DNA from 4 places in the Ornithinibacillus salinisoli genome. Region 1 is predicted to be linked to each of the others. Evidence: riboswitches for the same ligand, from Rfam matches in the RefSeq annotation. Region 1 holds a riboswitch; each other region holds the start of a gene.
The links. Region 1 has a riboswitch for S-adenosylmethionine ahead of ACFSTA_RS15730 (methionine ABC transporter ATP-binding protein). Riboswitches for the same ligand answer to the same signal wherever they lie in the genome.
Positions count from the first base shown of each region.

Region 2: it holds a riboswitch for S-adenosylmethionine, as region 1 does, so the genes downstream of both, ACFSTA_RS04270 (iron-containing alcohol dehydrogenase family protein) here and ACFSTA_RS15730 (methionine ABC transporter ATP-binding protein) in region 1, are expected to answer to the same signal.
Region 3: it holds a riboswitch for S-adenosylmethionine, as region 1 does, so the genes downstream of both, metK (methionine adenosyltransferase) here and ACFSTA_RS15730 (methionine ABC transporter ATP-binding protein) in region 1, are expected to answer to the same signal.
Region 4: it holds a riboswitch for S-adenosylmethionine, as region 1 does, so the genes downstream of both, ACFSTA_RS01065 (5-methyltetrahydropteroyltriglutamate--homocysteine S-methyltransferase) here and ACFSTA_RS15730 (methionine ABC transporter ATP-binding protein) in region 1, are expected to answer to the same signal.

Region 1 is NZ_JBHUMI010000017.1:347,134-354,896, forward strand. It holds gene ACFSTA_RS15705 (VanZ family protein) at 35-598, opposite strand; gene ACFSTA_RS15710 (arsenate reductase family protein) at 736-1,092, shown strand; gene gcvH (glycine cleavage system protein GcvH) at 1,167-1,550, shown strand; gene ACFSTA_RS15720 (toprim domain-containing protein) at 1,644-1,997, shown strand; gene ACFSTA_RS15725 (thioredoxin family protein) at 2,018-2,329, shown strand; SAM riboswitch class I at 2,407-2,517, shown strand; gene ACFSTA_RS15730 (methionine ABC transporter ATP-binding protein) at 2,633-3,661, shown strand; gene ACFSTA_RS15735 (methionine ABC transporter permease) at 3,651-4,313, shown strand; gene ACFSTA_RS15740 (MetQ/NlpA family ABC transporter substrate-binding protein) at 4,376-5,191, shown strand; gene ACFSTA_RS15745 (hypothetical protein) at 5,475-5,615, shown strand; gene sufC (Fe-S cluster assembly ATPase SufC) at 5,902-6,687, shown strand; gene sufD (Fe-S cluster assembly protein SufD) at 6,703-7,763, shown strand, end outside.
Region 2 is NZ_JBHUMI010000008.1:119,873-127,635, reverse strand. It holds gene ACFSTA_RS04275 (pyridoxal phosphate-dependent aminotransferase) at 19-1,191, opposite strand; SAM riboswitch class I at 1,322-1,426, shown strand; gene ACFSTA_RS04270 (iron-containing alcohol dehydrogenase family protein) at 1,501-2,601, shown strand; gene ACFSTA_RS04265 (carbon-nitrogen family hydrolase) at 2,603-3,388, shown strand; gene abc-f (ribosomal protection-like ABC-F family protein) at 3,449-5,317, opposite strand; gene ACFSTA_RS04255 (RAxF-45 family protein) at 5,563-5,700, opposite strand; gene ACFSTA_RS04250 (metallophosphoesterase) at 6,255-7,343, opposite strand; gene ACFSTA_RS04245 (Gfo/Idh/MocA family protein) at 7,336-7,763, opposite strand, start outside.
Region 3 is NZ_JBHUMI010000004.1:6,887-14,649, reverse strand. It holds gene ACFSTA_RS02435 (ABC transporter ATP-binding protein) at 1-392, opposite strand, end outside; gene ACFSTA_RS02430 (ABC transporter substrate-binding protein) at 406-1,398, opposite strand; gene pckA (phosphoenolpyruvate carboxykinase (ATP)) at 1,965-3,557, opposite strand; SAM riboswitch class I at 3,861-3,967, shown strand; gene metK (methionine adenosyltransferase) at 4,172-5,368, shown strand; gene ACFSTA_RS02415 (gamma carbonic anhydrase) at 5,411-5,935, opposite strand; gene ACFSTA_RS02410 (tetraprenyl-beta-curcumene synthase family protein) at 6,019-7,095, shown strand; gene ACFSTA_RS02405 (amino acid ABC transporter ATP-binding protein) at 7,115-7,763, opposite strand, start outside.
Region 4 is NZ_JBHUMI010000003.1:191,809-199,571, reverse strand. It holds gene serA (phosphoglycerate dehydrogenase) at 1-125, opposite strand, end outside; gene ACFSTA_RS01075 (pyridoxal-phosphate-dependent aminotransferase family protein) at 122-1,279, opposite strand; gene ACFSTA_RS01070 (hypothetical protein) at 1,400-1,585, opposite strand; gene ACFSTA_RS01065 (5-methyltetrahydropteroyltriglutamate--homocysteine S-methyltransferase) at 1,917-3,026, opposite strand; SAM riboswitch class I at 3,132-3,233, opposite strand; gene ACFSTA_RS01060 (ABC transporter ATP-binding protein) at 3,301-3,996, opposite strand; gene ACFSTA_RS01055 (hypothetical protein) at 4,002-6,497, opposite strand; gene ACFSTA_RS01050 (hypothetical protein) at 6,901-7,763, opposite strand, start outside.

The DNA.
Region 1 (7,763 bases):
AAAAAATCCTCTCTGTAATAATCAGAGGGGATTTTTACTTTTTAATTAGTGGAACATTTCTTATCAAATTGTTTAGGGATAATATTAATTTTATGATGATAAACCCTAATAATACGCCAAGTGTATTCAAGATTATATCATCAATATCAAAACTTCTGGATAGTATTTTAAGAAATGATAGAATTAGCTGGGTTATTTCAATTGATAACGAACAGGAGAAGCCGATCAGAAATGCTCCCATAAAGGAAAGTTTTTTGTTTAAGAATACGGCAAATAACCCGATAGGAATGAAGACGACTACATTTCCAAGTAAATTTATGATTGGTATAGCTGCATTTCCTTGGAAAGCAAAATATCTATTAATTGTCTGAAAAGGTATAAGATTCACCGATACCTCACCACTTGGATTAGCACCAGGTGATGGAAACACCGTTAAGTACACTACGCTTTCTCCATAGGCGATTAATAGAATATAGACTATTTCTTTATAATAGTTAACCCTATGTTCCTTTCTTTTTACAATGATATAGCGTATGGGCAGATAAAAAGTAAGGGATAGGATGATAATAAGTACTGGAAAACCATTTATGTATTGCATTATATACTCCTTTAGAGATAAAGAATTCTACTTCATAGTATATATTATTTTGACTATTTACACGAGCAAGGCAACATTTTTTATTGTCAAAATTGGCTTCAAACATGGTAAAATACAAGTTATAGGAGGTAGATATTATGGCATTAACATTTTATTGGTACCCAAATTGTGGAACGTGTAAAAATGCGAAGAAATGGTTTGATGAGCATAACGTTGGGTATAATAGCATACATATTGTGGAAGAAACACCAACTAAAGATGAAATTCTAAACTTAATTGAAAAAAGTGGTTTACCAGCAAAAAAGTTTTTTAATACGAGTGGAAAGAAATATCGTGAATTAAATATAAAAGAAAAAATTAAAGATGCTTCTACGGAACAAATGGCAGAAATATTGGCTTCTGATGGGATGTTAATAAAGCGACCAATCGTGACTGACGGTGAGAAAGTAACAGTTGGTTTTAAAGTAGATCAGTTTGAACAAAATTGGTCATAAGTAAGATGAAATACTAGAAATAATAGCTTGTACAATGTATAGTAAATTTGAATGAATTATTGGAGGGATTTAAGGTGAGCTTACCAAAAGATCTGTTATATTCAGAAGAACATGAATGGGTAAAAAAAGAAGGAGACAAAGTACGTATTGGTATTACTGATTTTGCTCAAGACGAACTAGGTGATATTGTATTTGTTGAGCTTCCAGAAGTAGGAGAAGAAATAGAGGCTGATGAGCCATTTGGTAGTGTTGAGTCTGTAAAAACTGTTTCTGAACTTTACGCTCCACTAAGTGGGAAAATAGTAGAAATTAATGAAGAGCTAGAAGATAGCCCAGAATTAGTGAATGAATCTCCTTATGAAAAAGCTTGGATGATTGTAATAGAACCATCCGATGAATCTGAATATGACGATTTATTATCAGCTGAGCAGTATCAAGAAGTTATTGAGGAAGACTAATAAATCGTACATACAAAGGCTGGCTCTACCTATTAAAAGGTAAAGAGTCAGCCTTATTTCACATAGACCAACTTTTAGGGGTGTATGGTAATGATGGAAGAGTGCTCAGATAAGGTTATTATTGTGGAAGGTTTAACTGATAAAAAACAGATTGAAAAGGTTATTGACGAAGAAGTAACGATTATCTGTACCAATGGAACGTTCGGTGTTGAAAGATTTGATGAACTTCTAGAGACCTATGATCTAGACCATAGAGATGTATTTATTTTGGTTGACGAGGATCAATCTGGACAAAAGTTACGTAAGCAATTATCCAATGAACTCCCCCATGCAGAACATATTCATGTAAGTAGTGAATATCGCGAGGTAGCAACAACTCCAGAAAGCTTTTTAGCTACAGTTCTAGTAAGTAAGCATATTGCGGTTAATCCACTATTTTTGATGTAGTCAGTAGGTAGGGTGATTTTTTGCAAGAAATTAATAATGAAATCTTATTACATGATAGTTATTTACTATTTATACATACCCCTTTTTGTGGTACTTGTCATTTAACGCGTTCGATGATTCATCAAATAGAGAAAATTCATCAAACAGATATATTTCATGAAATGAATGCTTCGTTATATCCACAGTTTATGTTGGAGAATCAAGTAGAAAGTGTTCCTTGTTTATTGATTAAACACAAGGAGGAAGTAGTAGAAAAAATATATGCATTTCAGTCCATTCCTAATGTTTATCAATATGTGATGAAGTATCGGCCAGAGTTGTTTGAAAAATAATTTTTTAAAATTAGTTATTGACAGTGAAATTATTGGATGCTATTATTCTATTTATAATTTAAATCGAATATAAGTAACTCTTATCTAGAGCGGTGGAGGGAAAGGCCCTGTGAACCCGCGGCAACCTTCAAACATTTTGTTTGAAACGGTGCCAATTCCTACAAAGCATATGCTTTGGAAGATGAGAGAACGTGAGATATAACTATTTACGTCTTTCTGTTCTCTTGTGCAGAAAGGCGTTTTTTTATGGTTAAAAGGACATAATAATATGAATATAATTTTTTTCATTTAGGAGGATAAGTTGTGATTTCCATAAAAGGTTTAAGCAAGGTTTTTAAGACAAATTCAGATACGATAACTGCTGTAGATCGTCTTGACCTTGATATTCAAGATGGAGATATATTTGGCGTCATCGGTTATAGTGGGGCTGGAAAAAGTACATTCGTCCGATTGTTAAATAGATTGGAAGAACCATCTGAAGGAAATATTACGATTGGTGAGAAGGAAATAACTGCGCTTAACACGAATGAACTTCGATTGGCCAGACAGGAAATCGGAATGATTTTTCAGCATTTTAATTTACTTTGGTCTCGCACAGTAAAAGATAATATTGCTTTTCCGCTTGAAATTGCAGGAATACCGAAAGTGGAACGTGAAAATAGGGTTCAAGAACTAATCAATTTGGTAGGATTATCTGGTCGAGAAAATGCTTATCCATCGCAATTGAGTGGGGGGCAAAAACAACGAGTAGGTATTGCAAGGGCACTAGCTAACAACCCTAGAGTATTGCTGTGTGATGAAGCAACATCAGCTCTTGATCCAGAAACAACAGATTCGATTTTAGATTTATTAGTAGACATTAATGAAAAGCTCGGATTAACAATTATCATGATTACCCATGAAATGCATGTCATCCGAAAGATTTGTAAGCAAGTTGCTGTTATGGAAAATGGAAAAATTGTTGAACAAGGTGATGTACTTGATGTGTTTTTAAACCCAAAACAAACAGTAACGAAAAAATTTGTTGAGCAAGTAATGGGGAATGGCACGGAAGATGATCTGGAACAATTACTAGAAACCTATAATCAAGGGAATGTTGTCCGTCTTCATTTTGTTGGAGAATCAGCAAATCAAGCATTAATTAGTCAGCTTGCAAAGCGATATCATGTAGAGCTTAATATTTTACAAGGCAAAATCACGCAAACGCAAAGAGGTGCTTATGGGACGTTAATAGTCCAAATAACAGGTGAAACAGATGAAATTGATAAAGCAAGACAATTCATAGCTGATGAAACCTCGGTAGAAGTGGAGGTTATTCGAAATGTTACATGATTCCAATATAAAGATAGATGACTTGCTGGAAGCAACATATGAAACGTTTTATATGACAATAATTGCACTGCTTGGAACTTTTATTTTTGGTATTATTCTAGGATTACTTCTATACCTGACAATGAAGGGTGGGATATGGCAAAACAAATATCTTAACTTTATAGTAGCTGCATTTGTTAATGTGTTTCGAGCTATCCCATTCATTATTTTAATTTTATTGTTGTTCCCATTTACGAACTTTCTAATTGGAACTATTCGTGGTCCAAATGCGGCTTTACCCGCATTAATTATCGGAGCAGCCCCATTTTATGGACGTCTAGTAGAAATCGCGCTACGCGAAGTAGATAAAGGTGTGGTTGAAGCGGCACAGGCTATGGGAGCCAAAACTAGAACGATTATTTTCCGTGTTCTTATACCGGAATCTATACCGGCCTTAGTATCTGGAATAACAGTTACAGCAATAGCCTTAATTGGATATACTGCGATGGCAGGTGCTATTGGAGCAGGAGGTTTAGGTAGTTATGCTTATTACTCTGGATTCCAGCGACGTGATTACGATATAGTATTTATTTGCTCTGTGATAATCGTTTTGATTGTATTTATTTTTCAATTTATTGGAGATTATAGTTCCAATAAACTAGATAAGCGTTAATACATGTGGTTAAAGGGTTAAAAGCCAGTTTTCCAAAAAAAATAATAAAGGGGACGTACAAAATGAAAAAGTTTATTGCAATTTTAGCATTATTCGTAGTTGTTACATTAGCAGCATGTGGAGGAAGCAATTCAGATGAAAATACAATTAAAGTTGGTGCATCTAGTGTTCCGCACGCCGAGATTTTAGAAGAAGCTAAAGACCTTCTTAAAGAACAAGGATATACATTAGAAATTGAACCATATGAAGACTATGTGTTACCGAATGATGATTTAGCAAGTGGGGACTTAGATGCAAACTATTTTCAACATATTCCATATCTAGAGCAAACCGTAGCAGATACAGGTTATGATTTAGACTATATTGATGGAATACATGTTGAACCAATTGGTGTTTATTCTAAAGGTATTTCTAGTCTAGACGAAATTCCAGAAGGTACAGAGGTATTATTAAGTAATTCCGTTCCTGATCATGGTCGAATTTTAGGATTGTTTGAATCAGCAGGATTAATTACATTAGATGATGAAATAAATAAAGAGGAAGCTACAATTGAAGATATCGTAGAAAACCCGAAAGGATTAGATTTTCAGCCAGACTATGATCCAGCATTCTTACCAGAATTATATGAAACGGAAGAAAATACACTTGTCGTAATCAATACAAACTATGCACTAGGTGCTGACTTAAATCCATTAGAAGATGGACTATTCATCGAGGATGAAAGTTCTCCATATGTAAATGTCATTGCCGTTCGTTCTGAAGATAAAGAGAACGAGGCAATAAATACATTAGTTGATGTATTACATTCTGAAGAAATTCAAGATTTCATTCTAGAAAAATATGAGGGAGCAGTTGTTCCTGTCGGTGGAAATAATTAAACAACGGAAAAAAATCCAGTGAATTTTTATGAATTCACTGGATTTTTTTGCAAATTTAGAGTATTTAATAGTATATGGTAGAAATCGGTTAAATGTTATTAAAATTAATCGTTATATAACATTCAAGTCGTTATATTCAATTCCATCCTAAACCAGGGGTTCAAATCAACATTGAGCTGAGTTTTGTCCGCGTGTTATGATTTATATCGTAAACAAAATGAAAGGATGGTTCACTATTAATAGTGAGATTAAGATGAATTACACTCCTGAAATGGAGAAAGCTATGCAACAATCACATCAGATTTGTTATGCAGAGTACAGTAGGAAATTGGAAATGAGAATGGCTGTAGAAAAGAGACGTCATGAAGAATATGAAAAATGTAAACATATGATCGCTGAACTTGATAATCAACTTCATAAATAATATAAAGGTATGGCTGATGTTCTATTATGGAGCATCAGTTTTTTTGATGTAGAAAACCCCCATAATGAAGTTTCACTTTACATATGGTTACATATACGTTTTTTAGTGTTACTATTAATATAGAAGAAACTAGGTTTGTATAAATTAATTTAATATCGACAATTACAGCCTAAAAATGTTGATTATACATTCGAAATGCTTTAAGATTGTAATGAGAATAAATTGAGAATGGATGTAATTCAATCCTACATCAATAATAATAAAACAAGTATTTGGAGGTATCGATATGGCAGGATCAACACTAGAAATTAAAAATCTTCATGTTTCAATTGAAGGTAAAGAGATATTAAAAGGTGTAGACTTAACAATAAATGGTGGCGAGTTCCATGCAGTAATGGGACCAAACGGTACAGGGAAGTCCACTTTAGCTTCAGCAATTATGGGGCATCCTAAATATGAAATCACAGAAGGAAGTGTTCTTCTTGATGGTGAAGATGTATTAGAAATGGAAGTTGACGAGCGTGCTCGTGCTGGCCTTTTCTTAGGGATGCAGTATCCAAGTGAAATCAGCGGAGTAACTACTTCTGATTTTCTACGTTCATCAATTAATGCTCGTCGTGAGGAAGGCGATGAAATTCCGTTAATGAAATTCATTAAAGAAATGGATAATGCATTAGATTATTTAGAAATTGATAAAAACATGGCACAACGTTACTTAAATGAAGGTTTCTCAGGTGGAGAGAAAAAGCGGAACGAAATCCTTCAATTAATGTTATTAAAACCTGAAATTGCAATTTTGGATGAAATTGATTCAGGATTAGATATTGACGCATTAAAAGTTGTTTCAAAAGGAATCAATAAACTACGTGATGAAAACTTTGGATGCTTAATTATTACTCACTACCAACGCTTGCTAAACTACATAACTCCAGATAAGGTTCATGTAATGATGCAAGGCCGTGTAGTTAAATCTGGTGGACCAGAACTTGCTCATCGTTTAGAAGCAGAAGGTTATGACTGGATTAAAGAAGAATTAGGTATTGAAGACGAAACTGTTGGGCAAAACGCGTAAGTAAGGAGGGATAACATGACTGTTGATACAAAGTTACCGTATGATCAATCATATATTGAACAGTTTTCAAAAGAACATAATGAACCAGCATGGATGAAAGACTTACGCCTGCAAGCCTTGGAGCAAGTTGATTCATTAGAAATGCCAAAGCCAGATAAAACGAATATTAGCAAATGGAACTTTGGTCATTTCAAACATGCTGCCAGAAATGGTGAAACCATTTCTTCTCTAAACGATTTACCAACGGAAATTCAAGATTTCTTTGATAAGGATAACCTACCGGAAAACTTATTGATTCAACGTAATCAATCTGTTGCTTATACAGCACTTAGCAAAGACTTACAAGAAAAAGGTGTTATTTTCACAGATATCTTTACTGCTCTTAAGGAGCATGAAGAATTAGTGAAACGTTATTATATGAAAGATGCTGTATCTATTGATGAGCATCGTTTAACAGCTTTACATGCAGCATTAATGAATGGTGGAATCTTTGTATATGTTCCAAAAAATGTGCAAGTAGAAGTTCCATTACAGGTAGTTTTCTGGCAAGAAGATCCAGAAGCCGCTTTGTTTAATCACGTATTAGTTGTTGCTGACGAAAACAGTCAATTAACTTATGTAGAAAATTATATTTCACATAATGAAAACGAAGAAACTGTTGCAAATATCGTAACGGAAGTAATTGCACAAAATAATGCTCAAATTTCTTTTGGTGCTGTGGATAATTTTGCAGCTGGTACGACAACTTATGTTAATCGTCGTGGAGTTGCATATCGTGATGCAACGATTGATTGGGCATTAGGACAAATGAACGATGGAAACACAGTATTTGAAAACATCACTCATTTAGTCGGAGATAATTCCGTATCGAATGCGAAGGCTGTTACAGTTGGTAGAGGAAAACAAACTACTAACATGACAGCTAAAATTGTACACTTCGGTAAAAATTCTGAAGGATATATTCTACAACACGGTGTGATGAAAGATAGTGCTTCGAATGTATTTAATGGAATTGGTAAAATTGAACATGGGGCTTCCAAGTCTAATGCAGAGCAGGAATCTCGCGTACTAATGCT
Region 2 (7,763 bases), on a different contig from region 1:
CGTTTTCTTATGTTTACTCTAAAAAAGGTTTAATTTTGCAATTCGGTCAGCAGCTTCCACTAATCTTTCTTCACTTTCTAGTAGACCAACACGTAAATACCCTTCACCATGGGGACCGAATCCATTACCAGGTGCCGTTACGACATGCGCTTTTTCCAGTAAGAGATTTGCAAACTCTTCTGATGAATACCCCTTTGGAACTGGTAACCATGCAAAAAATGTTCCTTTAGGTGCCTCCACCTTCCATCCAATCTCATTTAATCGGTCAATAAATCGGTCTCTTCTCCCTTGATAGATTTGTACTAACTCTTCCACGGATTTTTGGTCTCCTAAAAGTGCCTCAGCAGCAGCTTTCTGAATTCCACCAAATAAACTAACGTATAAATGGTCTTGAATCAAATTAATACTTTCTATTACCGAACGATTGCCAACTGCAAAGGCAACTCTCCAGCCTGCCATGTTATAGGTTTTTGATAATGTATAAAATTCTACCCCAATTTCTTTGGCTCCTTCTGACTGTAGAAAACTCTGTGGTTTTTCTCCATCAAAACCAATCGCACCATATGCAAGATCATGTGCTACACAAATATTGTAACGATTTGCTAGTTCAACCGTCTCATCAAAGAACGCTTTTGTAGCAGTAGCTGATGTTGGGTTATTTGGGTAATTCAAAAACATTACCTTTGCTTGCTCTAAAGTTTGTTCATCCAGCATTGCATAATCCGGCAAAAAGGCATTCTCCTTCAATAAAGGCATCAAAGCTGTTTTTGCATTAGCTAAGGCAATACCAGACATATAATCCGGGTATCCAGGATCTGGCAAAAGTGCCAAATCCCCACGATTAAGCAAGCACTGACTCAACTCAACCAAACCTGTTTTAGCACCAAATAAAATAGCAACTTCTGTTTTCGGATCAATGTCAACTTCATACTCTCGTTTGTAAAACTCGGAAATAGCTTCTTTTAAGAAGAAATGCCCTTGGAATGGCGAATATTTATGGAAATCTGGGTTGGAAGCAGCCTGTTTTAATTGATCAACAATATGTGGAGGTGTTGGTAAATCAGGATTTCCTTGACCAAGATTGATAATATCATGACCTTCTTTTGCTAATGTTTGTACGTTTGAAACTAACTTAGCAAAAAACTGTTCTGGTAGTCGCTTTAATAAATCGGACTGCTCAAATTCTTGCATTGCTATCACACTCCTTAAGAACGATGAAATTCTAGTTATCTATAATAGCTACATGCTTCCGTTTTGTAAAGTTATTTTTTACCTTGACAGAAAATATATCGAGTGCAATAATTGTCACAACTATATCAAACTCTTATCAAGAGAAGGTGGAGGGAATGGCCCTATGAAGCCCGGCAACCGGTAATGTATGCATTACACGGTGCTAAATCCTGCAGTGCTACTGCAAAGATAAGAGGAAGAGCCGAGCGTATGATACCTCTTCCTTTTGGGAAGAGGTTTTTTTATTTAACGATATGGGAGGAGTCGTATATGCAAACACTAGAAGTGAAAGGTGCACCCAATCATTATGTATGTCATCAAGGCGTACTGAAAACATTACCTACTAGATTAAAAGAAAATCAGCTTACGAAGGGCATTCTTCTACATGGTAGAAAATCATGGGAAGCTGCTAAGTCCTATTTTCCTCATTTTGATATACCCGTAATGAATGTACTTTATGACGGAGAGTGCACCTATGAGGAGGTACAACGAGTAAGTGAATTTACTACTGATCATGGTGCAGATTTTGTTTTAGCAGTTGGTGGTGGAAAAATAATGGATATTGCGAAAGCGGTTGGAAACACTGTTAACTTACCAGTTATCCTAGTACCAACATTAGCTTCTAACTGTGCCGCATGGACGCCATTAAGTGTTTTCTATGATCAGAAAGGAAACTTTTTAACGTATGATGTTTTTTCCTATAGCACATTTATGGTTCTTGTTGAACCAGACATCTTGATTGATTCACCCGTTGCATTTATGCGAGCTGGGATTGGAGATACGATCGCCAAATGGTATGAGGCAGATGTCCTAACGCGTCATATGACACCAAAACCTATCGCAGTTGAGATTGCCATTCACGCAGCTAAACTATGTCGTGATGTACTATTAGAAGAGGGAACCGTGGCAATTACTGCAATGAAGGCGAAGCAAGTTACTCCTTCATTTGTTCGAGTAATCGAAACCATCATTATGTCAGGTGGGATGGTTGGTAGTTATGGTGATAAATATGGCAGAATAGCCGGAGCACATTCTATTCATAATGGAATAACAACGATTCCAGAAACACATGTATACATGCACGGGGAAAAAGTAGCATATGGTGTATTAGTTCAGATCGCTTTAGAAAATCGATTTAATGAAATCGATTTTCTATTGCCATACTATCATGAACTAGCATTACCAACTTCGCTTTCGGAATTAGGTATTACGGAAAATACGGATAAAACCATTCAACTGATCGCAAATGCCTCCACTAAATCCGGGGAATCCATACATTTGATGGGAGTCTCGAATGCTAGCGAATTAACCCAAGCAATGCAATTATTGGAAGAGCATGTAACGAAAAAACGCTTAGCCAAGGAGGGATAATATGGGATTGAAAATAGCCTTGTTACAAATTGATATTACTTTTGGAAGTCCCACGGAAAATTATAGACACGTTGAAAAGTTGTTCACTAACCTGAATCAAGTCGACACTGTTGTTCTTCCAGAATTATGGACCACCGGCTATGATTTGACACGATTGGATGAAATTGCTGACGAGAATGGGAAGGATTCGTTTGCATTCATTAGTAATCTCGCCAAAAAATATAATGTAAATATTGTGGCAGGTTCGGTTGCTAAAAAGCTACCAGACTCAAATGTGACAAATACGCTATTCATTGTGAACCGTAATGGGGAATTGGTAAAAGAGTATAGTAAAGCACATCTATTTCGCTTAATGGATGAGGAAAAGCACTTGGTTGAAGGACATGAAAATGGACTTTTTGAATTAGAAGAGCATTTTAGTGCCGGTGTTATTTGTTATGATATTCGCTTTCCCGAATGGATTCGTACTCATATGCTTGAAAACACTAAAATATTATATGTTGTTGCGGAATGGCCGAAACCTCGTATTGACCACTGGCGAGCATTATTGATTAGTAGAGCGATTGAGAATCAATGCTTTGTTGTTGCTTGTAACCGCGTTGGATCCGATCCTAATAACGAATTTGGTGGACACTCTATTATTGTAGGTCCATGGGGTGAGATAATTTGTGAAGCAGATAATGAAGAGACAATCCTTTACGGAGAAATTGATATAGATCAAGTGGAAAAAGTACGAAAAACGATTCCTATATTCAGTGATCGTCGCCCTGATATATATAAACTATAAACTTCATTTTAAAATTGTTATGACTCCAGTACCCGTACTGGAGTCATTGTCTATACATAATTACCCATGTAGCTGTTCATATAAATGTTCCCATTTTAATTCAAGTTGTTCTTTTTCTTCGTACAACGCCTGCAACTGCTCTACATTTTTAATGGCTTCTAGTTTACATTCTAGATCCATAATCTGTTGTTCTACTGTTTCCATTTCCACTTCCGGGTTGGGTTCCTTCCTACGTGGTTCTTTTCGCTTGCTCGTTTGGAGACGATGGCTTTTCTTTATCGAAACTTTTTCTTGACTTGTTTTCATTTCCTCCATATTATCCCTTGCCCAGGAATAATCACCATCAAAACCATGGATTCTTTTGGAATCGATCCAATATATCTTTCCAAATAACTTATTTAGAAAATAACGGTCATGAGAGACGGCTAGAATCGTACCATTATAATCCGCTAGCACTTCTTCCAAGACTTCACGTGACTCGATATCTAAATGGTTTGTTGGCTCATCTAACACTAGAAAGTTAATGTCTTGATACATCAGCTGAGCCAATCGTAACCTCATCTTTTCGCCACCACTTAGCTGGGATACTTTTTGAAAGACATTCGGACCATAAAACAAGAATCTTGCTAGTATATTCCTAGCTTCCCCTTCCGCAACTGCGACATACTTTCGAAATGCCTCAATAATAGTTTCTTCTTCTGTTCCGACAAAAACATGCTGTGACAAATAGCCGATTTTCACATTACTACCTACCCTCACTTCTCCTTCATCTGGTTTTAATTCCTGTAAAATCAGTTTAATTAACGTCGATTTGCCGGTTCCATTTTCCCCAATTACAGCTACTCTTTGTTGGTAGGAAATTTGCATTGTTGCATCTGTAAAGAGTACTTGCTGACCGAAACTCTTAGAAACCTCTTTAAGCATAACGACATCATTTCCGCTTCGATCTGTAGCTTCCATATTCAGGTTCATTTTCTTTTGATTTAGCACCGGTCGATCCAGCTTTTTCATCCTTTCTATAGCTCTTTCCATATTTCTCGCTCGCTTATGCAGCCCTTCATTTGGTGGATTCGCTCGATTCGCCCAATCTTTTAACCTCTTTATTGCTTCTTTCATTTTTTTAATTTTCTTTTGTTGCTCCTCATAGGCTTGAAATTCCCTAAGAAGTCGCTCCTCTTTTTCTTTGATAAATCCGGTAAAGTTTGTGTGATAGCATTCAAGTTTTCCATCTTCTAAATCTAATATTTTCGTTACTACCTCGTCTAAGAAGTAGCGATCATGAGATACTACCAAAACGGTTCCTCGATACTCTTTCAAAAAACCTCCAAGCCATTCGACAGCCAATAAATCTAAATGATTTGTTGGCTCATCTAAAATTAAAAAGTCCGGATTCTTAAGAAGAATTAAAGCCAGCCCCACCTTTGTCTGCTCTCCACCACTTAATGTTGAAATTTTTTGCTCTAACAGATGAGTCATATTTAACCCAAAAGCAACTTTATCCAAACTGGAATCTATTTCATATCCACCTTCTCTTGTAAAATAATCTTGGTGAGTGCCATAACTCGTTACAAGCTTTTGTAAAGCCTCTGGATCTCCTTCGTAACTCATTTCAGCTTCAAGTTTCTTCATTTTATCTTTTGCATCTAATAAATCCGAAAAAGCGGTAAACAAAACTTCTTTTGTCGTGACTTCTTTATGATAGTTTGGTATTTGCTTAAGATATCCAATTCCTAACCCTTTCTTCCAGTGAATCTGTCCATGATCCGGTGTTTCCTCCCCTGCCAATAACCGGAGAAGAGTCGTTTTACCTCCACCATTTTGACCAACTAAACCAATCCGTTCTCCTTCTTTCACTTCAAAAGAAATATCTTCAAAGATGGAATTTCCTCCATACATTTTAGCTATTTGATTAACACTACAAGTTATCACTGTAAAGTCCTCCTTTTAATGGAACACAAAAAAGCCATGAAGAGAATACACCTCTCCCATGGCTATTTGTACTTTTATCATAAAATGGTATAAGAAAGCTCGGCTATTGCCAAGCCTTTTTGGCAATAGACTTAGTTGCACTTATGCAACATAAGAAAGCTTATACTTTCTTATCTGCCAAAAAAAGGAGAGCATGAAATGCCCTCCCTCTTCTTTCATAATATAACGTGGGTTTAGAGATATTTTCACTGTTTTAGATTTGCTATTAAGTTGTTAAAAAAGGGCATACGTATCCCGCCATCAACTAAAACAGCAAATTTTGCACGGTTAAAATATAGGATCTCCAGCCAGAAACCGTGCACTAAAACAGTATGATTTAACATCTCTTCCCACCTCCGCTTCCAATATATTCCCTTACATTGTAATATGTACCTTGATTTTTTTCAAGTTTTTTCGTATTTTCTAAAATCTCTCTTCGCATCGCTTATAGTATTTGATAGAAAATGTGCATTAACTTTGAAACGTTTTTCTCCCTTAATCTTATTGAATCGAGAGTGCTACAAAACCGCTCTGGCAGAACACTTCGCTAGTGGTGATTTTCTGATTTAAGATTGGTTTTATCATAATATCAGCGACCTTTAGATTTCTTCTGAATTGACCTCTATTCTAGCGGAAGAAATACACGTAGACTCCGGCGGGAGGAAAGGCATCGGTGAGACCCCACAGAACGGAGTTCGAGGAGGCTCACCAGCCGCCCGCGGAAAGCGAAGTGTATTTCTGGAGCGAGATTTGATGCAGTAAATTTAATCTCGGATTTCACCACGTTTTTCATATTAAGTTATGGCGCAGTTTATATAAATTACTCATTAAGATTCATTACCCAAAAAGGTAATAATATTTTAGAAAACATCCTATCTAATAGATTCAAAGTATTAGTTCACCCCATGATTGTTTTAGGTATCCAGCCTACTTCGCCATTCATTCTTTTTATTAACGCATATCCAGCACATGCATTATTAACAACCGACACTTCTTCTCCTTTGGTTACAGATAGAAATGTTGTACTAAGGTCTCCCTTTGAGCTAATGGTATCATCTTCAACGGATATAAATTCATTTTTTATCCACTGTTGAATTCCTAGATTACGATTTTCACAAAGCGTAAAATATTCCTCTTCAAGGACTAATTTTAATTCGTAATTCGGATAAGTTACCGTACCCACTCTTCCCGTTGTATCAACATGATCCTTTTGAATAATTGCTTTATCCGTTAGCTCGTCAACATACGTATAGGAATAATTTTCATTTTCAATTATTAGGGCATTAAGCTGTCCATCTCTTTTTATTTGATTTCCGCCATCTAGTGCGATTATTCGCTTATCAAGATTAATCACCGGGTTGTTCGAGCTTATTTGCTGGGCTCTGTAATTAACTACTGGCCAGTGTCCGACAATTACAGTTTGATCTGCTTGGTGTTCCTTTTCGTAAAACGCTGGTGCCGACAGAGCAAAGGACTCTTCGGTATCCCGCCAGTTTACTATATTACTAATACCTGCATGAATAATAATATGATTCTCTGTTTCATAAGCATGTGGTAGTGATTCCAGCCAATCAATTTCATTTTGAAAATGTTCCCGATATAATGTTACTAATTCTTGTACATTAGCGAAATCATCAATTGTTTTTCCATGCTCCTGGATCATTTCATTCAAAACGGAATGCCGTTGTTTCTTCATATAAGAGATAATCCCCTCTACACCGTCAAAAACATATCGGAATACTACGTCACAATTTCCTTTGGTTACAAAAACTTTGTCCGATTGATTTGATAATTCACGTACATATGCTACAACCTCTAAGCTATTAGGGCCTTTCTCACAAAGGTCACCATTAACAAATAAGTAATCTTCTTCGGTATAATTCACTTTGTCTAGCAGTTCTTTAAATAACGTTACATTGGCATGTATATCAGAAATTACTATCATTCGCTTGGAATAATCGATTTCTATATTTAGTACGTTAATCATTTTTCCCCAATATTCCTTCCAGTACTTGTTGAACGTCAAACCCTTTATCAAAAGTAATGAGATGTGAAGGCTCACCTGCTATAGCCTTAACCAATTCATCGATTAACCCTGGCTGTGTATTGTCTCTTTCCACTACATTAACAGCTTCCTCTTTTATTGAGGTGTAAGTAAGCTGTCCCCAATTCAATAAAGATAGAACTCCATTGCTACCATAAACCTCATAAGCCAATTCTTCTTTTTTACCAATACCACTTATACCATTAATTAATATCGGTGTTCCATCTTCTAATTCCATTCGGGCAATAACCCCTGTTTCACATGCCTTTTTATTTTCTGGATAATCGATATGTGATTGAATATGAGTTACGTTTCCAAATAATTGCTGTGTTAGCTGGATAAAATGTGGGGTGATCTCGCGTA
Region 3 (7,763 bases), on a different contig from region 1:
TAAGCATTGGTTACGTTTGATAGACCAACTTCGTGTAGTAATTCTATTGCTTTATCCTTTACTTCTTCCGTAGCTGTGTTACGAATTTTGGGACCTAAAAGCACATTATCTAGAATAGTTTTCCATGGAAATAAATAATCTTGTTGAAGCATATAACCAATAGATAGCTCAGATCTTCTAATAGGTTCACTATTCAAAAGAACGTTTCCTGAAGTTTGTTGCACAATACCTGCTACAATGGACAGAATGGTTGATTTACCACAACCACTCGGTCCAACTAATGCAATGAATTCTCCTTCTTTAACAGAAAATGAAATATCATCTAACGCTTTTGTGAAATCTTTTTTCGAAAAATAATGGTGCGACACATTTTCTAACGTTAGAAAGGACAATGAATTTCCCTCCTTAGTTATTGATAACTTCCTCAGCAACTTCAGTATTTACTAGATCTTCATAAGGCACATCTTCCACTGGAAGTTCACCTGCTTCTTCCATGATGTTTTTTAGATTATTCCATTCTTCTTCATCAAGAATTGGATCCGTTGCAAATGATCCTTGACCTTTGTAACGGTCAATAGATGAGGTTAGAATATCCAAATCAACATCTTCAAAGTAAGGCTGGATTACTTCCGCAATTTCTGCTGCGTTTGTTTCGTCCACCCATTTTTGAGCTTTATAAATTGCTTTAGTAAAAGCTTTTATGTTTTCTTCATTTTCTGCCATATAACTTTCTTTTGCCATAAATACGGTATATGGTACATGCCCAGATTCTTCACCGAAGGAAGCAATTACATGACCATTGCCTTCTTTTTCAAATACACTTGCTGTTGGTTCGAATAATTGTACATATTCGTAATCACCAGATGCAAATGCACTTGGGATATTCGCAAAATCAATGTTTTGAGATAAATTTAGATCATTGTGAGGGTCGATATTATGTTTCTTTAGCACAAATTCACCAACCATTTGCGGCATTCCACCTTTTCGTTGGCCAAGAAAGTTACTGTCTTTTAGATCTTCCCATTCAAAATCAGGTTTTGCCTCTTTAGAAACTAAGAAAGTTCCATCTGTTTGTGTTAACTGTGCAAAGTTTACTGCGTAATCATTGGAGTCTTGAGCATACACATAAATAGATGTTTCAGATCCAACTAAAGCAACATCTATTCCATCAGATAGTAGGGCAGTCATCGTTTTATCCCCACCCCATGTTGTTTGTAATTCTACATCCAATCCTTCTTCCTCAAAAAATCCCTTTTCAAGTGCTACATATTGCGGAGCGTAAAATAATGATCGAGTTACTTCTCCTAGCTTAATGGAGGTATTTTCGTTCGAACCGCAAGCAGCAAGAAAAATAAGGAATACGCATGAAACTAAAGCAAAAAATTTTACTTTATTCATACTTTTACACCCTTTCAATATAGATATATCCGTTGAAACGGAGGCTTTACTTCTTGTTTGTCAGTTATATCACCACATTTTATGCTTAGGAGAAAAATGTGTGAATGCCTATGTCGAAAAAGTTATCGTAAAAATTAAGCGCTGTTTCTAAAAAATGATGGTTATTCGATGTAATGATTAGTACTGGTAGTTGATAGAAGATGGGAAGTTATTTTTGAGTGAGTATACTTGCTTTCACTTTTTGGAATTGAGTTCACTTTCCGCGCACTCGGAAACAGTTTTCTCGGAAGAATATTGCTTTAAGAAGCGATTCGCTCACAAGCAACAATTAAACGAAGAGTAGGTTGTGAAGCGCATTCTAGTGAAGAGTATTCCCAGAGCAGAAATCACGTAGCTGTACTGTTACTAAGTTGTTTACACCAAAAAAAGCCATAAAAAAAGATCTCCACATGGGAGATCTCGTTAGCATTTGCTAACCATAAATTTAGGTGCTTATCAGCAATTTCCTCGCTTCTAACCCTATATGTTAAATCCTCTTGGGATGAGGTAACTCGATAAAAATGTAATTACTTTGGTTGATAGATTGGACCAGCTTCCATTATTTCCTTACTAGCCTGGGAAAACTTTGTAAAGTTTTCATGGAATTTCGTAGCTAGTTTTTTCGCTTCTAATTCAAATGCCTCTTTATCAGACCATGTATTTTTAGGAATTAATACATCGTCTGGTACACCAGGTACATGAAGAGGTACTTCCAAACCAAAAATATCATCTTGAATCTTATCAACCGTATTTAGTTCTCCTTCTAAAGCAGCGTGTACCATTGCTCGCGTATAGGAAAGTTTAATACGTTCCCCAACACCGTAAGAACCACCGGTCCAGCCAGTATTGATTAAAAACACATTTGAATTATATTGATCTATTTTTTCACCAAGCATCTTAGCGTAAGTTGATGGGGCTAAAGGTAAAAATGGAGCACCAAAGCATGTTGAAAAAGTCGCTTCTGGTTCTGTAACTCCACGTTCTGTCCCTGCTAGTTTACTTGTATAACCACTTAGGAAATGATACATCGCTTGTTCTTTTGATAATTTGCTTATTGGTGGCAATGTTCCTGATGCATCAGCTGTTAAGAAAATAATCGTATTAGGATGACCAGCCACACTTGGGGAAACAATATTATCAATATTTTCAAGTGGGTAAGCTGCTCGAGTATTTTCTGTTAAGGATGTATCATCATAATTAGGAATCCGTGATTTTTCATCCAGCATTACATTTTCTAGCACCGAACCAAACCGAATCGCATGAAAAATTTGTGGCTCTTTTTCCTCGGATAAATTGATGCATTTTGCATAACAGCCACCTTCAATATTAAAAACGCCATTCGGACTCCAACCATGTTCATCATCTCCGATTAAACGGCGATATGGATCTGCTGATAATGTGGTTTTTCCTGTACCGGAAAGCCCGAAAAATAGTGCAACATCACCTTCTTGACCAACATTGGCAGAGCAGTGCATAGATAAAATATTATTGTTTGGCAATAGATAGTTCATAATAGAAAATATTGACTTTTTAATCTCTCCAGCATATTCTGTGCCGCCGATTAGAATGACTTGGTGCTTAAAGGAGATAATCACAAATGCTTCTGAATTTGTACCATCCGTTTTAGGATTTGCTTTAAAGCTTGGCGCAGATATAACAGTAAAACCAGCTTGCTGATCTAATGCCTCTCCTTCGGTCGGACGGATAAATAATTGGCGTGCAAATAAGTTGTGCCACGCATATTCATTTATTACTTGGATTGGTAAACGATACTTTTGATCTGCCCCTGCAAAACCATTAAAAGCATAAATTTCATCTTTTGCTTTTAAATGTTCCACTACCTTATGATATAAATGATCAAAGACCTCTTCTTGAATTGGTTGGTTAACAGAACCCCAATCAATAAGTTGTTCGCAAGATTCGTCTTGTACAATAAACTTATCTTTGGGAGAACGTCCCGTATACTTTCCAGTTGTTGCTTGAACAGCTCCAGTTGCTGTAAGAACGCCTTCTTTTCTAGATAAGATCTTTTCTACTAATTGCGGAACGGATAAGTTATGTTGCACATTTTTTCGTGCCAAAATCTGTTCTACAAATGACGACTGTTCGATAGTTTTCATACACACCTTACCTGCCTTTTTGAGCAAATTATTTTGGGAGATAGGAGAGTTTAAACTTTCCTATTTGTATTAGAGGAACTACACTTAATATTGTAAAGACTTGGCAAAAGCCAAGATTACGCTGAAGTAGTACCCTTTCTTAAAACATATTATCTAATCATGGTTATTAGTATAACACATTAAATATAATAGTCCATACTAATTATTAGATTTATCATATTAATTTTTTGACTAATTGGTGACAACGATAAAATGAGTTGACATACCCTGTATCTTTCGTTACCCTTTTCTTGAGCGGATACTCTCTTATTCAGAGTTGGCGGAGGGACAGACCCTATGAAGCCCAGCAACCATCACAGGAGTGAAAAGGTGCTAACCTGATGCAAGGACATTTCCTTGAACAATAAGAGCGAAAGGCCACAACTCCTTTCCTCATGTAAGCAGGAAGGGCTTTTTTGTTTAGATAGGAAATTAATAACAAATATTGATCATTGGAATATTATGAAAACATAATGGTTACGTCTAGCTACGGCGGACAGGACGCTTTAGTTCCTAAGATATAATACTGTTAAATAAGAGTTCCGTACCAATTTTTAAAGGGAGGATTTAGCCAAATGGCTAATAATCGTCGTTTATTTACATCAGAATCAGTAACAGAAGGGCATCCAGATAAAATTTGTGATCAAATATCTGATGCTATTTTAGATGAAATTTTAAAGCAAGATCCCGATGCAAGAGTTGCCTGTGAAACCACTGTGACAACAGGTCTTGTACTAGTAGCAGGGGAAATATCTACAAGTACATATGTGGATATTCCTGCAATTGTGAGAAAAACAATCAAAGACATTGGTTATACACGTGCCAAATACGGGTTTGATGCAGAAACATGTGCCGTGCTAACAGCGATAGACGAACAATCACCAGATATTGCTGGTGGAGTAAACACAGCACTCGAAGTACGCCAAGGAAAGATGGAAGAGGAAGAAATAGCCGCAATAGGAGCAGGAGACCAAGGATTAATGTTTGGTTTTGCTTGTGATGAAACAAAAGAGCTAATGCCACTCCCAATCTCGCTGGCTCATAAGCTATCGAAACGCTTGTCAGATGTCAGAAAAGATGAAACGTTAGCTTATCTTCGTCCTGATGGGAAAACACAGGTGACAGTAGAATATGATGAAAATGATCAGCCGATTCGAATTGACACAATCGTCATCTCTACCCAACATCACCAGGAAATTACACTGGAACAAATCGAAAAAGATATCATAGAATATGTGATTCAACCAGTAGTGCCTAAAAATCTCTTAGATGAAAGTACTAAATATTTCATAAACCCAACTGGACGTTTTGTAATCGGTGGTCCACAAGGTGATGCCGGTTTAACTGGAAGAAAGATTATTGTAGATACGTATGGTGGATATGCCCGTCATGGTGGTGGTGCATTTAGTGGAAAGGATGCTACAAAAGTGGATCGTTCTGCTGCATATGCTGCACGTTACGTAGCTAAAAATATAGTTGCAGCAAAACTAGCCAAAACGTGTGAGGTACAGTTAGCCTATGCCATCGGTGTAGCGGAGCCGGTATCGATTTCTATCAATACTTTTGGTTCAGGAAAGGTTAGCGAAGAGGAACTAGTGAATGCTGTTCGCGAGTTATTTGATTTACGACCAGCAGGAATTATAAAAATGCTTGATTTACAAAAACCGATTTATAAAGAAACTGCTGCATACGGGCATTTTGGAAGAACGGATATTGAATTTCCGTGGGAGAAGACAGATAAGGTTGAAGCATTACTTGAATTAATCCAATAATAAAATGTCACGACTAGTCTATGAATAGTCGTGACGTTTTGTTTATTTGATACCGAGATCTGTATGGAGTTTATAATACTGACCCTTTTCCACATAAGATTGGCGTACGCGCTCCATTTCTTGATAATCTTCCTCCGTTAATTCTCGAACAACTTTTGCTGGCCGCCCAATTGCTAATGTATGCGGAGGGATTTTTTTACCAGGGGGAACTAAACTCCCTGCACCAATAAAGGCACTTTCCCCAATTTCTGCACCGTCTAATATAATAGACCCCATCCCAATTAATGCCTTCTTGCGGATGATTGCCGAATGCAGTGTCACTTGATGGCCGATGGTTACATCATCCTCTACAATTAAAGGGTTGTTTGGACTTTGGTGTAGCATGGATAAATCTTGTACACTCACTCGCTTACCAATTTTGGTAGGGGCAACATCACCTCTGATAACGGTTTGGAACCAAATGCTAGATTCTTCCCCAATACTGACATCTCCAACAACAACGGCATTTTTTGCGATGAAAGCGGATTTATGAATAGATGGGTTAATATTCTTATAATGATGTAGCATTTTAATTTGCATCCTCCTATAAAATATGATGATATAATTAGTATAGCAAATTTAGGGTTCTAATGAGGAACGGAGGAAGCAGATTGAGTAAGCAAGTTCCAAAAACTTCATTTTCATTAATGGTACAAGTATATCGTAATATATTTCCAGTAGTAGATCGTGAGTTAGATTATTGGACGAAACGGGCTGAAAATATACCAAATGAAGAATTAAGAAATCAGGCTTTATCAAGTATTGCTTCCAAACGATTTCACTGTCAGGGTGGGGCAGTCTTTTCACTGTTAGCGGGAAGTAAACAGAAAGAAGCTGTTACGTTTATCGTGGCATACCAAACAATTAGTGATTATCTGGACAATTTATGTGATCGTAGCACATCGTTAGATCCGGCGGATTTCAGGTTATTACACCGATCTATGATTGATGCGCTTAGCCCTACTAATATCACAACAAATTATTATGCCTATCGGGAGGAACAAGATGACGGTGGCTATTTAGTAGATTTAGTTAAAACATGTCAAACGATATTACAACAAACGAAATGTTACCCAATCATAAGCGAGTATTTGTTAAAACTAGAGGGGATGTACGGTGATCTCCAAGTACATAAACATGTTCAGGTGGAGGAACGTATACCTAGATTAACCAAATGGTTTGAAGAAAATAAATATCAGACACCAACATTAAACTGGTATGAATTTTCAGCAGCAGCAGGCTCTACGCTAGGTATATATTGTATAACTAGTTATGCATTAGGTGAAAAAATAACCCTTGAAATAGTAGAACGTGTCTTTCGTGGGTATTTTCCATATATGCATGGGTTACATATATTGTTAGATTATTACATCGATCAGAAAGAGGATCGGGAAGAAGGGGATTTAAACTTTTGCTTTTATTACCCTTCAAAGGAAAAAATGAAAGAAAGATTCCATTTTTTTATTAAACAAACAGAAAAGCATATTAGAGACCTGCCACATCATGATTTTCATAGCATGATTCATCATGGATTAGTAGGGTTATATTTGGGTGATCCAAAAGTTAGTCAACTAGAAAGTGGATTAGATGTTTCAAAAGAATTACTAAAAGATAGTGGTATGAAAGCCAAATTCTTTTATTGGAATACGAAAATATATTATAGACTGAAGAATAATAAACCTGGATAGCAGTTTTCCGGGTTAGAAACTATAATACTTTACTGAGAAATGATTTGGTTCGATTGTTTTGCGGTTTGTTAAATAATTCTGAAGGAATATTTTCTTCAACGATAAAACCTTCATCAATGAAAAGCACTCGATCACTTACTTCTTTAGCAAACCCCATTTCGTGAGTCACAACAACCATAGTCATTCCTTCATGGGCTAGTTGTTTCATCACTTCAAGCACATCGCCAACCATTTCTGGGTCAAGGGCAGAAGTTGGTTCATCAAACAACATAATTTTTGGGTTCATTGCTAATGCCCGAGCAATGGCAACTCGTTGTTTTTGTCCACCGGATAATGAGCCAGGATATGCATATGCCTTTTCGCTAAGGCCGACTTTTTTTAGTAATTCTTGAGCTTTATCGGTTGCGGATTCCACTGTTTCCCCTTTTGCTTTCATCGGTGCTAAAATAATATTTTCTAAGACTGTTTTATGTGGGAAAAGGTTAAATTGTTGAAATACCATTCCAACTTCTTGTCTTATTTTGTTTATATTAGCATCTTTATCTGTAATATTTTTTCCATCTATGATGACTTCTCCTGCAGTAATATCCTCTAATCTATTTAAACATCGTAAAAATGTACTTTTTCCAGAACCAGATGCACCTATGATACAGACGACTTCGCTTTCC
Region 4 (7,763 bases), on a different contig from region 1:
ATTTTGGCTACCAATTGCTCAGAAGTTAAGTCGGTATGGATATCTACATGTATATCCTTATGGTTTAGTAATGGCGTAATGCCTTCCTTGTGAAGCGGGTCTGAAATCAAGATATTATATGTCAATGTTTACCACTCCTTAGAAAAATCTTTTGTGCAGCTTGTGTTCCTTTTCCAAGCGTGATGTCCATGCCAATCATTTTAAGGCCAATTTCTATACTACTAATCACTTGTAGAATATCTGTGGGGGAACAATACCCCATATGTCCGATACGGATTATTTTTCCTTTTAATTCCCCTTGGCCACCAGCAGTAACTAATCCAAACGTATCTTTTAGTACTTTTCGTAGTTCATCCGCCTGAAAGGTATTAGGCTTAATTGCAGTCACAGTAGGGGAAGCAGCTTTTTCACTCGTTAGTAATGGAATGCCGAGATTGTGAAATGCCGCTCTCATCATTTTCATCATCAGATCGTGTCTGCCAAAAACGTTTGCAAGACCTTCTTGATCTAATAGTTTAATTACCTGTTCCAATCCGTACAATAAAGTAAGCGATGGCGTAAAAGGTGTTGAATCTAGTAAGCTACTATGATGATACTTTCTTAGATCGAAATAATATCGAGATTGATCATTGGCTTCAATTTTTTCCCATGCACGAGAACTAGCCGCAATAAACGTTAGTCCCGGTGGTAACATAAAAGCTTTTTGTGAGCCTGTAACTAAGATATCAATTCCCCAGGCATCCATATTTGCTTCAATGGCTCCAATAGATGAGACGCCATCAACAATATATAATGCCTCAGAAGATTGATGAATGACTTTAGCAAGTTGTTGGATTGGATTTAAAACTCCGGTTGATGTTTCGCAAAACGTTGCCATTACAGCCTTAATGGATGGGTGACTTTGAAGGTAGGATTCTACTTTTTCGGGAGTAACAGCATCTCCCCATGAGACATGTATTTGATGAGTAATTATGTTGTAGGCGTTACATATTTGAACGAAGCGCTCACCGAAAGCTCCGGTTACGATTACTAGAACTTCATCACCAGGCTGTACCGTATTAATCACAGCTGCCTCTAGTCCAGCAGTTCCACTTCCAGCAAGAATTTCGACATTCTGTACTGTACCGAAAATCGGTTTTAGCTTCGGTTTGATTTTTCGAAGTAGTTCTTTTGTATCTCGATCTCGATGTCCAATCATAGGTTGGCTCATGGCACGTTGAACACTAGGAGGAATAGGTGTTGGCCCAGGAATTCGTAGCATTTGTTGGTCGGATAACATTTCAGGTTCTCCTTTCATAGTATATTAAAATTAATTCTACAGAATAACAGGGAAATTATCCACATAATATTTTGAAAGTTTAAGGTAGGGGTAAAGAAGAAGGAGACGCATCCTTACATATTAGCGTCTCCTTCTTCTTTGTGGTCCATCATCAATAGGTATATCCTCTTTCTTTTTTAATTTATGTATCCAACCACTAATTCTTCCTTGCCTTTTTCCGAAAGCGATTCGATTTTCTAGATAGTAAATGAATTCCTCGATTACGATTAGTAGAATAATAATTCCGACAATCCAGTACCACCACATTGTAATTCTCCTCTTTTTGAAAATTGCTACATTATATATTATATACTAAAAAATACCAATAATTACGAGAAAAATGCAAAAAAAGGCTATTTTCTAATCCAAACGGGTTCATTTAAAGAAGGTACATTTGTTTTATATATTACCAATAACCGATGAAGGAGATTTACTTAAATTTTGGCATAGGAGAGTCCTTCATAACCGATATTTTGCACAAACATAAAGGATAAACATAGAAAAATAGCAGGAGAACGGATAGAAATTTCCCCTGCTATTTTGTAGTACATATTTTGCCTAATAACATTCACTTCAAAGATAATTCATTAATTATCAATTACTGTTTATTCCAAACTTCATTTGCGAGATCAACAACATATTTTAGTTTTGCCCATTGTTCATCTTCTGTTAGTTTATTTCCGTGATGGGTTGATGCAAAACCGCATTGTGGACTCAAACAAAGCTGTTCCAAAGGTACATATTGAGAAGCTTCTTTAATCCGTGCTTTAATGGTATTCTTATCCTCCAATTTACCGTGTTTCGATGTAATTAGACCTAGTACAACACGCGCCCCACCTGTTGGAATATGCTTCAATGGTTTAAATGTACCGGATCGCTCATCATCGTATTCTAGGAAAAACCCATCAACTTTTTCTTTTGCTAACAAAGTAGGCGCAATGAGAGCATAGCTTCCTTCAAATGCCCAAGTAGATTGATAGTTTCCACGACAAAGATGTGTTGTTACGATTAAATCTTCTGGTTTGTTTTCCAAAGCTCCATTAGCAACACGTAAAGCAAGATCGATTAAATATTCTCTCGTGTATTTTCCATCATTAAATGGGATGTTCGTTGAAGAAAGACCGGCAATATATACATCATCCAGCTGGAGGTAACGAACTCCTGCATCATAAAATGCCTGAATAGCTTCTTGGTACGTCTGAATAATATCTCTGGCATATTCTTCGATGTCAGGGTAGATATCCGGATTATGAATTCCTTTATTAAACAACTGATTTGGACTTGGGATTGTTAGCTTAGCTACTGCACGACCATCTACAATTTCGTTCAAATCAAGGAAGTCTTTGATAAAAGGGTGGTCTTCATTAAAAGAGACTTTTCCAGTATTACGAACGTCATATTTTTCTGTTTCCACTCCTTTGAATTTATATCCATGTTCCGGTACATAGCCCTCAATACCGTTTAAATGTTCTAGGAAGTCTAAATGGAACCATGTTCGTCTGAATTCCCCATCAGTAACTACTTCTAAACCAATTTCAATTTGTTTATCTACAACTCGTTTGATTTCTTTGTTTTCAACTTCGCGTAATTCTATTGCTGAAATGTTTCCTTTTTTAAAATCTGCTCTTGCTTTATGTAGATTCTCTGGTCGCAGTAAACTTCCTACATGGTCAGCACGATAAGGTGCTTTTGTTAATGTTGTCGTCATTATTCATTTCCCCTTTTCTTTTATTGAGATTTTTGCCTGAGAAGGGGTTTTAAAACAAAAAACCTCTTCTCAGAATAAGAAGAGGTTGATAAACACCGTTCACTCTTCTCATCTTCAAGCATTTCGCTTCTGGAATTAGCACAGTACTTATAATAGTCTGTTGCTGAGGTTTCAAAGGGCCAGTCCCTCCACCTCTCTAGATAAGAAATTAAAAATTATTAAATTTATAACTATTAAGATACACGTGTGTAGAAACTATGTCAAGCAGTAATTATTAAGGTTGAAGAATGAATGATTTTTTATTTATTTCTTCCATTGTTCCGTCTTTCAATTGAAAGACTCGGTCACCATATGGTAAAACGTCGTAATCATGAGTGACAAAAAAGATCGTTCTTCCTTCTGCTTGGCATTCTTTTAATATGTGAAGAACATTATCACGAGAAGCTCGATCGAGATTTCCGGTAGGTTCATCACAAATAAGAAGACTTGGGTCATTTAATAGTGCCCTAGCAATTGCCACGCGTTGTTTCTCTCCCCCTGACAAGTTTGTTGGAACTGCATCTATCCGATCCTCTAATCCCAATGTTCGCAATAAAGTTTCCGATCGCTCACGCAATTCTGCTTCTTTTTTATACGGCCATTCGGGAAGCATAACATTTTGCTTAGCAGTATATGCAGAAAACAATTCATACTCTTGGAAGATGTATCCGATATTGCGTCGTCGAAAATCACGTTTTTCTTCTTCGGAAGCATTTCCCATATCTAAACCACCAATAGATACCTTTGATCCAGCATCGGCATTCATAATGCCAGCAACACACTTCAATAAGGTTGTTTTCCCTGAACCTGATGGGCCAATAATATTTATCCATTCTCCTTTATTGACGTGACAAGAGATGTTATTTAAAACTAGCTTTTTTTCAATTGACGATTTGTACGTTTTTGATAATGATTCCATTATCATTTCCATTTCACTCATCCTTTCTGAATGTTAATAAGCATACGACCAATTACTGTTTCATTTAATAGTGCTGCGAAAGTAAATACAACCAAAGCAACGATACAACTCGTTACTATCATCCCCCAGGTGAATCCGGTCGTAGTAAATACGAAGAAAGTACCACAAGCCAAGCCAATCAAAACGATCAACCCAACCCAGGAAAAAGTCTCTTTACGTAATAGTCTTCGAATGCTTTTATTATGCCAACCGACCTTATACAACATTTGAATATCCCTTTGTCTTGCTTGCCAAAGCCGGAAGAGGGATTCAGTCAGTGTGAAAATTGTTAAAGCTATCATCCCTGTAAGTAATAGCCATTGCTGGTCATTTAGCTGCCAATGAACATAGGACCCGAGATTCGTTTCTGTCATCCGACGAACAGTGGCTTCAGACAAGGTTATGATAAATGCCAAAAGTCCTGTAGCCAGTAACAGCTGTATAGCGGCTGCAATTATATGTGATTTGTAGTAACGAATATTGGTTAGTATTAAGGAATGATTAGGTTTAAATATCCGTTTCTCGTTTTGTGATTCATCATAAAAATGATCGATAATCCATTTCAATCCCAAGATCAGTAAGAGTGCACCACCATATCCAATTAATAACATGTAGTGCAAATCGTAGATGAATAGGAGGGGGGTGATACTTAAGATGACACTTACGAAAAGCTGCCACAGCCACTGACCTCGGTAAAACTTGCGAATCATACCAGTGGACCACCCTATCTTTGCAAGGCGTTCCCGTTCCGTAGATTGTTCTGCTTTCATTACTCGAAAACGAGCAATCAATGCTAATAAGGCAATGAGTAAAAATGCCGAACCTGTCGCGGCACCGAATACATTCCAACTATTAAGTATGGTATCGGCGGCACCTAAGGTTGTCCAAGGCTGTAATACCGTACCGATTTCCTCAACATCAACTGCCAATGTCTGGTGGGAGGCACCTGCCACAATATCAACATGCAAACCTTTTGCTTCCATATCTGCAGCAACTTCACGAATTTTTTTCGCTGCTGCTTCCGTGTAACCATCAATTCCGGCAACCTTCACCCGAATGGCATCAATTGGTGCATCACCTTTAAAACGCTCCGCCCATTCAATGGATACAAGACCATGAGCTGGCGTGGGTAAATAATTCCCTGCCAGATGTGTGGGATGGAGTTCTTCTCCAGTTTCTTCAAGTGTTCCGTAATGGTATTGATAGATTCCTAGTGGGCTGGCAGCTAGACCGTTCTCAGCCGACCCAACCGATACCGTATCTGTTTGAAATAGAAAAACGAAATCTTCATTTTCCTCTCCAGCCTTAAATGATTGATGCTCTATAGGATTAACGTTTCTATGTATTGGAATATCTCCATTCCAATCTACAAGTTTGACTGACAGATTATTACCATGTAGCTCATATTCTGGTGGAGCAACACTGTAAAAGATATTTTGTACGTTAAAATCTGAAGCTATCATCGATTCACCGTGAATGTTAATATCATAATCTTTCCCCATAACTACATTGTAATTATCATCAAGCATGTACCAATCTTGTTCAAAAGAGGTAAGGTATTCAGCAAAATCAACTTCTATTGTTTCATCATGTAATGATTTTATAGTAGAGAGTTTCGACTCAACAGTTTGTTGTAACGCTTCATTATCATTGTAGATAACATATTCGAGTCCTTGGCCATCGGGGACGTTTACTTCCTTTTTAAGTAAATCAATTTCATCTTCTGAAACATCAAGTGTTTCCATTTTTATCGTTGTTTCAATCGGTGTTCTTGACTCTGATATACCAACTAATGGAATTCCCTCACCGCCACCTGGTCCCATGCTACTACTAATTTCCGTGTTAAGAGAAGAAAAGTCAACACCAGTTAAGGCTGATTCGGATATGGGATCTATAGCTACAACCGGATGATAGGAAGAAGGAATAACAAAACCAGGATTATTACTCGTAAAAAAGTTTCTTAATTCCTCTGGATAATAGACGTCATAGAAATTACCATCGTAAGGAAACAAGTAATATGCTGTTTGTTCTGCAACTTTGTATGTTTCTTTTCCGTCACTCGTTTTATGTACAACCGTATAGCGTACTGGTTTTTCTGGTCGTGGAACTTGAAATGATTGACTTGTTTTCGTAAATGACCCAAGTGCTGCTACAGGTGCAGCAAATTCTACCCGCTCATCTGCAGCGATTTCCTGCCATCTATCTATCGTAATACCTCCATTACCAACGCCTAAGTAGTTTTCTTCAACTACACCAAGTGATTCTTCCACGAGAGAAGGTGCACCATCAGGTCGAACAAGTAAATCATATTCACCCCGAGCAAAATCAGTAATATCAGCTTGTACTTGTTCGTTTGCCTCTGATAGTGAGTTCGCTGCAATTGGAATTAGTGCTAAAATGATGGTGAGTAATAGTATGCTTAAACTAAGCTGAAGTGGACGAGCAAGTAAGTGTCGCCATTGTATACGAAACATTTATTTCCCCTCCTATGTAGGAAACGCGCTGACTTGTTCTGCCAACGCACGTAAGTAAAAAACTATTTAATATACTAAATCCTTGAACACGTAATAAATTGATTACCAATAATATACAGTTTAATTAATAGAATGTAAAATATTTATTTATAATTTTAGTAAAAATATGACTATTATATTATTTTCTTTATTTTAATATTAGGATTATATATTAAGGTCTCTAATCGTAAAGCAACGGACGATTCCTTATGATATTGTGCAAAACATTAGGAGGGCAACTAGTTATAAAGGAATTGATTGGGGAAATCGTTAGAATATAATGTGAAAGAGGGTTGATTATACATGTAAAAACAGTCCTTATAAATTGCTAAGGAACTGTTTTTATAATTTTATTAGGAGAAATTCAATCCTGAATCGATCTTTTCTTAAATATCATTCTCCAAGACAATATGGTGACAATTATTAATATAACAAGGTAAATAATTACACCATATTCCATTTTGCTTACAAAATAATGAACTACAAAAAACATACCAACAATAAACATCAACAAGAAGGTTTTCATCGATTCTCCACCTTGTTGTGCAGATTCAAATGGCTTCGTAAATGGAAAACCTTCATTCTTGATTGCTCTAAAGCATATTAAGGTATGCAATATAGCTGTTACAAAAACCACAGCCAGATCAGGGATTATCCGTACGGAAAAAATCGTTACATAAATTACAGATAAGAAAAGAAAAATTGGCAAATACAATTTCAATAAAAATGCCTTCAATGTTGCACTAAAAACAAGGGATGGGTTGGTAATCGGTGTTGTTTGGAATACCCAAGCACCTTTATATTTCCCAGAAAAATTCAGCATAAAAATGACGACACCAATCATAATATTGCAAAAGTATATATTAAAATGCATATTACTGTTGGATAACTCAGCAAACGAATTGTTACTTACATAATTGAACAGAAAAATAAATGGGAATACAACAGCAATACCTAATGAAGGGTAAACTCTTAATTTAAAATCTCTTTCCCGACTTAACATGATAGAAGCGAATCGGAAAAATTGTTTTTCTTCCTTGTTATTACAAATTAACCGTTCCCACAAAGCTCCAATATTCCACTTCTGCTTTTTGTTTTTTCCTGTATCCTCCATTAGTTTTTGCAAATTTCGTTCAAACGATGGCATGAGGCGGTAATACAAGAAAATAGAAAGGAGTGGACCGATAAGTGCCAAGATGGAAAGAACAATGATAATCGTAGAATGAT